2 regions of the Thalassospira sp. SN3W genome follow, and region 1 is predicted to be linked to the other one. Evidence: riboswitches for the same ligand, from Rfam matches in the RefSeq annotation. Region 1 holds a riboswitch; the other holds the start of a gene.
The links. A riboswitch is a leader RNA that binds a small molecule or an ion and turns the genes downstream of it on or off. The one in region 1 is predicted to bind glycine.

Region 1 (4,387 bases):
CGCGCCGTCGGGCACGTCGCTATATAACTCGTCAACGGACCCGGCCCCGATGGTTTCAAGCATCGAGGCGCGATCCGCACTGGTTAGCGGAAGATAACGCATATCTTAAAGGCCTTCGACAAAGTCTTTATACGCAGCTTCGTCCATCAGCTCATCAAGCTGGGACTCATCGGAAAGTTCCATGCGGAAGAACCAGCCATCGCTTTCCGGGGCTTCGTTCACCAGTGCCGGATTGTCATCAAGCTCTTCGTTGGCTTCGACAACGACACCATCAAGCGGCGCATAAACGTCGCTGGCGGCCTTGACCGATTCGACAACCGCCGCATCGCCATCCTTGGTCAGCTTTTTGCCAACTTCCGGCAGCTCGACATAAACGATATCGCCAAGCGACTGCTGGGCGTAATCGGTAATGCCAACGGTCGCGACACCGTCTTCATATTCAACCCATTCATGTTCCTGCGAGAATTTTTTAGCCATGGTAATTCGTCCCTGTAAGATCAGTTGTCTCTAAAATCTCGGTATCTTTTGCGGGCCGCAAACGCTGCCCGAACTCTTTTTTTCTGATGATCAGCCGCGATAGTAACGATGTGCCGCAAACGGCAGCTCGACGATTTCCGCCGGGCGTGCCTTGCCGCGCACCATCAGATCGACTTTGGTACCCGGGGCGGCAAATTCAATTGCGACATATCCCATCGCAATCGGGCCATCCACGGTCGGGCCGAAACCACCGCTGGTGATTTCGCCAATTTCTTCACCGTCACTGTTCAGGACAGCCGTATGTTCACGCGCCGGTGCCTTGCCTTCGGGTTTGATCCCGACACGTTTGCGATCCGCGCCATTGGCAAGCTGATCAAGGATGACATCCGCCCCCTTGAACCCGCCTTCTTCGCGACGACGCTTGTTGATGATCCAGTTAAGGTCGCCTTCGACCGGGGTGGTCGTGGTATCGATATCGTTGCCATACAGGCAAAGACCAGCTTCAAGACGCAGCGAATCACGCGCGCCAAGGCCAATCGCCTCGACCTCTTCCTCGGCCAGAAGCTTGCGCGCCAGCTCTTCGGCGCGCTCGTTCGGCACGGAAATCTCATACCCGTCTTCGCCGGTATAGCCCGACCGGGTGACAAAGCACGCGATACCGGCAATATCGATCTCGGCAAAGCTCATGAATTTCATATCGGCAACCGAGGGTGCAAACCGCGCCAGCACGCGGGCGGCATCCGGGCCCTGCAAGGCCATCAATGCGCGGTCATCAATCTCGATCAGCTCCACACCGTTATCCAGATTGGCCCGCATATGGACAATGTCATCATCCTTGCACGCGGCATTGATCACCAGAAACAGGCTGTCGCCCGCATTGGTGATCATCAGATCATCCAAAATCGTGCCATCGTCATTGGTGAATGCGGAATAACGGGTGCGGCCGGGTTTCAGGATCGCGATGTCACCGGGCACCAGCTTTTCAAGCTCGGCCACGCGATGTTCACCGGTCAGGCGGACCTGCCCCATATGCGAAACGTCAAACAGACCGGCCTTCGCACGGGTATGCAGATGTTCGCCCTTCACCCCCAGCGGATATTGCACCGGCATGTCGTATCCGGCAAACGGCACCATCTTGGCACCCAGTTCCACATGCAAATCATAAAGGGCAGTTTTCAGCAGTTCGGTTTGATGATCGGCCATCAAGGTCTCCAGACAGTCGTTGCGAAACATAGCCGACCAGTGGCCAACCACGTCCCCCTCTGTCTTGGAGCCTGAAAGAATCACAGCCGGTTTGAATACCGGTCTGCTTACATCTTCGGCGAGGCGCACATCCATGTTCGATGCCGCCTGCTTTCCAGAGTCCCATCTCCCCGCGGTCCGTTTGCCTGAGAGTTTCCGGGGTGGTTGCTCCTTCGGCGTCCGCGCAATCCCTATCGATGTAATCACGCACATCGATCAAGACCGTGGCACTCTCCCACGGGGATCATTTGGGTATGCCTCCTTATACGGATTTGAATCCGACCAGACCAGCCCCAAAAATCATATCCTCTCCACCCCATCCATTGGTATGAGGATTAAAAGCCCTTTTTTAGCCCCTCCGGCAAATGCCCATTATTTTGTATGAGGATTACCGAAAACGAACTTTTGTTCAAAAACGAAAACCCCGCCACGCGAGGCGGGCGGGATTTGATTATTCACCAAAAATGAATAATAGGCGGGATTATTAATTTTTTCCGAAGCGCCGATTGTAATCAAGCTGATCGGCACTCAGCTGGAAACCAAGGTAAATTTCATAGTCCGGACCGGCCCAGACATCATCCAGCGGCACGTTCAAAGTCACCTGCTCGTCGCGATAGCGCGCCAGGTTCAAATTGCTCGGAAACGCCATCTGAACATCAAACAGATTCTTCTGGATAAACTCGCCAGACGGGTCCTTAAGTGCTACGAAATACTGGAGTTTTGCGTTGCGCCCCTGTGCGGCCGGGCCCAGTTCGGCATTGATCACCGGGCTGATCACGACGTTCAGCACCTTGTCATCAAGGTCATAGCCGCAATCACCCAGATAACCGCCAAATTCGGCTTCAAGGATCACATCGGTCAGGTCTTTGCCCTGACCGCTGAACTGCACCAGTCGGGCGGTATCATTGGGCAGGAAGGCCCGCGGACATGCCGGAACCGGCTGCTCTTCGAACGGGTTGCTGCTGCACGCCGCCAGAAAACCGGCAAACGACACCAAACCCAATGCACAAACACGCCGCAGTCCGTTCGCAATCGTCATCCAAGCCTCTATAGAACTGGTCAAATTCGCGGTCATCCCCCACCATGGGCACAACCGCGCGCAGTCTATTCGCTCCGATATGGCGACACAACCCGCTTCCGTTTCAAATCGCGGTATGCGGCGTAAATACATGGCCGGACATAGCTGAACATGCATCTTTACACGGTGTCTGTCATTGCGTGCACGGTGCTGGCAGGTTATGTAACGAAGACATTTGAATAATCGCGCGGCTGGTGTCGCGCATCATGAACATTCGGACCCGTATCATGTCTGACAAAGCCGACCTTCGGATCATTCTTGCCAACCCGCGCGGTTTCTGTGCCGGGGTGGATCGTGCGATCGAGATCGTCGAAAAGGCGCTGGTGAAGTATGGCGCGCCGGTCTATGTCCGCCACGAAATCGTCCACAACAAATTCGTGGTCGACCGCCTGCGCGATATGGGCGCTGTTTTTGTCGATGAACTCGATAGCGTCCCGGATGGCGTGCCAGTAATCTTTTCCGCGCACGGTGTGCCGAAATCGGTCCCCGAAGCCGCCGAAAGCCGCCAGCTTGAATATCTTGATGCGACCTGCCCGCTGGTGTCCAAGGTCCATCGTGGGGCTGAACGCCACCATGCAGATGGCAAACATATCCTTCTGATCGGCCATGCCGGTCATCCCGAAGTCATCGGCACCATGGGGCAGTTGCCACCGGGCAGCATGACCCTGATCGAGACCGAAGAAGACGCCGAAAACCTTCAGGTCGAAAACCCCGAAAACCTTGCGTTTGTGACCCAGACCACCCTGTCGCTGGACGATACGGCCAAGATCATCTCGATCCTGCAACGCCGCTTCCCGGCGATCGAGGTCCCGAAGAAAGAAGACATCTGCTATGCGACCACCAACCGCCAGCACGCGGTCAAGCTGATCGCAACCGACGCCGATGCCATTCTGGTTCTGGGCGCGCCAAACTCGTCAAACTCGAACCGACTGGTCGAAGTAGCCAAACGCGAAGGATGTGACCGTTCGGTTCTGGTCGAACGCGCCAAGGATATCGACTGGTCCAAGCTTGACGGCATTTCGACGCTTGGCATTACCGCGGGCGCATCCGCCCCGGAAATTCTGGTCGAGGAAGTCATCGATGCCTGCCGCGAACGTTATAACGTCACGGTCGAAACCCTGACTTTGACCAATGAAAACGTCACCTTCAAGCTGCCCCGCCAGCTTGCCAGCTAACCCCGCCCTGATGCAGGAAATCCGGATATCCCATGGCCGTCTATACCGACGTTTCTGACGAAGATATCGCCCGTTTTGTTGCCGAATACGATATCGGCAATGTGATTTCGTTCAAGGGAATCGCCGAGGGTGTCGAAAATACCAACTTCCTGCTTCAGACCGATCAGGCATCCTTCATCCTGACCCTGTATGAAAAGCGTGTGAACCCCGATGATCTGCCGTTTTATCTGGGCCTGATGGATCATCTGTCGGCCAAGGGGCTGAATTGCCCGACACCGATCCACGGCAAGGACGGGGTTGCGTTACGCCGTTTGTGCGGACGTCCGGCCGCCATCACATCCTTCCTGAACGGCATGTCGCCACGCCGGATCATGCCCCATCACTGCACCGGGCTTGGTGCAGCACTGGCGCAACT
Region 2 (4,387 bases), 1.1 Mb from region 1:
CGATGCTGTCAACAAGGCAATCTCCAACGGCTTCAAACAGGCCGGATACCGTGTTCTTGAACCGGGGGACGCCGAATATGACAGCGCCGACTCCGTCGATGCCGACCTGATCAAGTTCTGGTCATGGTTCGAACCCGGTTTCTGGCAGGTCACGGTGCATAACAAGTCCGAAGTGACGTTGAAGGGCAACGAACTGAACAAGGGCGAACCGGTTACTGTCACCGACAGCTATCAGGAAAAGATGCAGATGGTCCTCGACAGCGACTGGCAAAGCAGTGCTGTTAATGCCCTACGCGAACTTTCCTCAAAGATTACCGAAAAACTGGAAACGCTTAAGTAACCGGCTTTAACGCAAATCATACTGCATGCGCACGACACCGGACTTGTAGTGCTCCGATGCCACCAGTTTCAGTGTCGTGCCCACAGCATCCCTGCCAAACAGCCGGATGCCATCACCGAGAATTTCGGGGATGATGAACATTTCAAGCTGATCGACAAGGCCGCCAAACAGGAATTGGGTCACAACACTGGCCCCACCGACGATCCAGATATCGCCGGTATCGGACCTGTCATCGCGAAGCTGGCTTGCCAGTTCCACAAGACTACCGCCATAGGCCTCTGTATTGGCCGGGCGGTTATCGGGCAAATCGCGCGATGTCAGGACAATCGTGCGGCGATCTTCATAGGGCCAGTCGCCAAATTCCATCACCTGATCAAAGGTTTTTCGCCCGATGATCAGTGTTCCCACGGTGCCCAGAAAGCCCTCGAAATCGAACTCGACCGGATCGAATTGATCAAGCCAGTCAACCGCGCCATTGGCGCGCGCGATATAGCCATCCAGACTGACCGCGATATAGATGCGGAACAGTTTCTTTTTCATGCTTTGCCCAACCTGTTCGGGGTCTTTGCCCCGTTTTTGATTTCTCAATGATATCAGATTGCAGGCGCAAGGTGGCAAGAATCAGGCCGGATGAAAAACACCCCCGAAACGGCGGCTTCGAGGGTGTTTGGTCGGTATTTCAAACTGTCAGCTCAACATTCGACCACGTTGACATTGACTGCCAGCCCGCCCTGACTGGTTTCCTTGTATTTGCTTTGCATATCAATGCCGGTCTGGCGCATGGTTTCGATCACCTTGTCGAGTGACACGGTATGCTGACCATCGCCGCGCATCGCCAGACGGGCAGCATTGATCGCCTTGACCGCCCCCATGGTGTTGCGTTCGATGCAGGGTACCTGCACCAGACCGCCAATCGGATCACAGGTCAGGCCAAGGTTGTGTTCCATGCCAATTTCGGCGGCGTTTTCAACCTGTTCGGGCGTACCGCCCATGACGGCACAAAGCGCGCCTGCCGCCATTGAGCAGGCCACACCGACCTCGCCCTGACAACCGACTTCGGCGGCAGAAATCGACGCACGCTTTTTATAGATCGAACCAATGGCCGCCGCCGTTAACAGGAATTCGCGTATTTTCCCCTGTGTCACATTGGCCCCGAACCGTTCGTAATAGCGCAGCACGGCGGGAATAACACCCGCCGCCCCGTTGGTCGGGGCGGTCACGACGCGCGAACCGGCAGCATTTTCTTCGTTAACCGCAAGGGCATAAAGATTGACCCAGTCGATCACGGTCAACGGGTCCTTAAGCCCCGCTTCTGGCCGTTCCGTCAGCTCAAGGTAAAGTTTGCGCGCACGCCGTTTGACATTCAGCCCGCCGGGCAGGATGCCATCGGTTTTGCAGCCACGCTCAATACAATCCATCATCGCGCGATGCACGCGGTCGACAAATTCCTCGGTCTCGTCAGGTTCACGCCAGCTTTTTTCGTTTTCGGCCATGACTTCGGCAATCGACAGCTTTTCCTTTTTACAGATCGCCATCAGTTCATCGGCCGAGGAAAAGGGATAAGGCAGCGTGATATTATCGCCGGAATATTCCGCCCCGCGATCATCGCCCGAGACGATAAACCCACCCCCAACCGAAAAATATTCCTGTTTGTGCAAAACAACACCGTCACGGTCAAAGGCGGTGATCCGCATGCCATTGGGATGTTCGGGCAGGCTTTCGGTCATATGGAAAACAAGGTTGGTATCCCGGTTGAAAGCAACCGGATGCGCGCCGTAAAGCTGTAATGCGTGATCTTTATCAATCGCATCCATTGTCGGTGCGATCCGGTCGGGATCAACCGAACGCGGTCGTTCCCCCGAAAGCCCCATGATCACCGCGGTATCGGTGGCGTGCCCCTTGCCGGTCAGGGCAAGCGATCCGTAAAGATCAACAATTACCGAGCCGATTTTTTCCAAAAGATTCCGGGCTTCGAGTTCCAGACAGAACCGATAGCCCGCGCGCATCGGGCCGACCGTATGCGAACTCGATGGGCCTATGCCGATGGTATAAAGATCGACAACGGAAAGATTAACGTCTTGCGGACGCTGCTTATTTTCTTCGGTCAAATGGGCCTCCCACGGCTCTTTGTCATGCGGATCAATGCCACATGACGTTATAGAACCGGTGTCTTGCCCCCTCTGTCCCTTGACCTGAGATTGTGCGCCCTGTTGCCAAAAACAAAGAAGTCTTTGACGCCATGGCTTCATCCTTCGGTGGAAATATGGTGCCGGGCGTTGGCCCCGTACCGCTTTCTCTCTCCAGAGCCTCAATCCGCAACGGTCCATCTGCCTGAGAGTTTTCGGGGCTATTGCTCCTTCGGCGCCGATCTGATCGCGGGATCAAAGCGGGCTCTCCCATCGCGGTTATTCGAGGTATCACCGTAACGCCCGAGATTACAGGCAGGTGATGATCCTTGTCAAAAAGCGACTTTGCAAGCACACAAAAAATACCCGGTCGGAAGGCTGTTCAATACCGGCATTCATGATAGATTGCGCGTTGAAAATGCTATGATTGGCAGCGTCTGATGGCGGACCCACCGCGCCCGGCGTCTTTGTACGGATGGCAAAATTACCGGAAAATAACCATCTTTACCGGTAATTCAGCCTTTTACCTTATTTCGTGTACTTTAGTTCGTGGGATTATGATTGTGACTGTATCAAATACCGTAAAGCGCCCGCGTCCGGTGGTGCTGTGCATTCTGGATGGCTGGGGTTATCGCGAGGAAAGCAAGGACAATGCGGTTGCATTGGCCAATACCCCTGTTTGGGACGCGCTTTATGCCAACAATCCGACCGGCTTTCTGAAAGCCTGCGGTCTTGATGTCGGCCTGCCCGAAGGACAGATGGGCAATTCCGAAGTCGGCCATATGAATCTTGGTGCCGGCCGGGTTGTGATGCAGGAACTGCCAAAAATTGACGAGGCTGTCAAAACCGGTTCGATCGCAGATACCGATACGGTCAAAAAGGTTATCGCCAAGCTGAAAGAAAGCGGGGGTGTCTGTCATATCGCGGGGCTTCTGTCCGAAGGCGGGGTGCATTCCCATCAGGCCCATATGGCTGCCCTTGCCAAAATCATCGCATCGGCCGGTGTGCCGGTAAAAATCCATGCCTATCTGGATGGCCGCGATACCGCCCCCAAAAGTGCCGCCAAATTCCTTGAAAAATTCCGCGCACAGATTGGTGATGCCAATGTTGAAATCGTGACCGTTACCGGGCGCTATTACGCGATGGACCGCGACAATCGCTGGGAACGCGTCAGCCAGGCCTATTTCACGATGGTAAAGGGCAAGAATTACGCCGATGGCCGCACCGCTGAAAGTGCCGAAGGCGCAATCAGGGCAGCCTATGATGCCGACACCACGGATGAATTCGTTCTGCCGACCGTGATTGGCGATTATGCCGGCATGAAAGACGGCGACGGGATTTTGATGACCAATTTCCGGGCCGACCGCGCGCGTGAAATTCTGGCCGCGATCTGCGCACCGGACTTTGACGGGTTTAACCGTGGCACCCCGATCAGATTTGCCGTGCAGGCCGGTATGGTTGAATATTCATCCGACCATGCAAAATATATGGATGCGATCTATCCGCCGCAGGTGTTGCCAAATATCTTTGGTGAAGTCGTTTCCAGGGCTGGCATGAAGCAGTTGCGCATCGCGGAAACCGAAAAATATCCGCATGTGTCCTTCTTCTTTAACGGCGGCGAAGAACAGGTTTTCGAGGGCGAAGACCGTATTCTGGTGCCATCGCCCAAGGTCGCGACCTATGATTTGCAGCCGGAAATGTCGGCCCCGGAAGTGACCGAAAAGCTGGTGGCGGCGATCAGGGCTGAAACCTATGACGCGATCATTCTGAACTTTGCCAACCCCGACATGGTCGGCCATAGCGGCATTTTGTCCGCCGCGATGAAGGCCGCCGAAGCCGTCGATACCTGCCTTGGGCAGGTTGTTGATGCGGTTAAATCGGTGGGCGGCGTGATGTTCGTTACCGCCGATCACGGGAACTG

Region 2: it holds a riboswitch for glycine, as region 1 does, so the genes downstream of both, P8T57_RS11305 (L-serine ammonia-lyase) here and gcvT (glycine cleavage system aminomethyltransferase GcvT) in region 1, are expected to answer to the same signal.

What each region holds. Positions count from the first base shown of each region.
Region 1 covers NZ_CP121124.1:1,409,108-1,413,494, forward strand. The annotation lists gene gcvPA (aminomethyl-transferring glycine dehydrogenase subunit GcvPA) at 1-102, opposite strand, end outside; gene gcvH (glycine cleavage system protein GcvH) at 106-477, opposite strand; gene gcvT (glycine cleavage system aminomethyltransferase GcvT) at 568-1,680, opposite strand; glycine riboswitch at 1,738-1,840, opposite strand; glycine riboswitch at 1,844-1,967, opposite strand; gene P8T57_RS06350 (hypothetical protein) at 2,204-2,758, opposite strand; gene ispH (4-hydroxy-3-methylbut-2-enyl diphosphate reductase) at 3,025-3,972, shown strand; gene P8T57_RS06360 (homoserine kinase) at 4,005-4,387, shown strand, end outside.
Region 2 covers NZ_CP121124.1:2,506,814-2,511,200, reverse strand. The annotation lists gene P8T57_RS11315 (hypothetical protein) at 1-340, shown strand, start outside; gene P8T57_RS11310 (dihydrofolate reductase family protein) at 347-880, opposite strand; gene P8T57_RS11305 (L-serine ammonia-lyase) at 1,033-2,448, opposite strand; glycine riboswitch at 2,519-2,646, opposite strand; glycine riboswitch at 2,650-2,749, opposite strand; gene gpmI (2,3-bisphosphoglycerate-independent phosphoglycerate mutase) at 3,024-4,387, shown strand, end outside.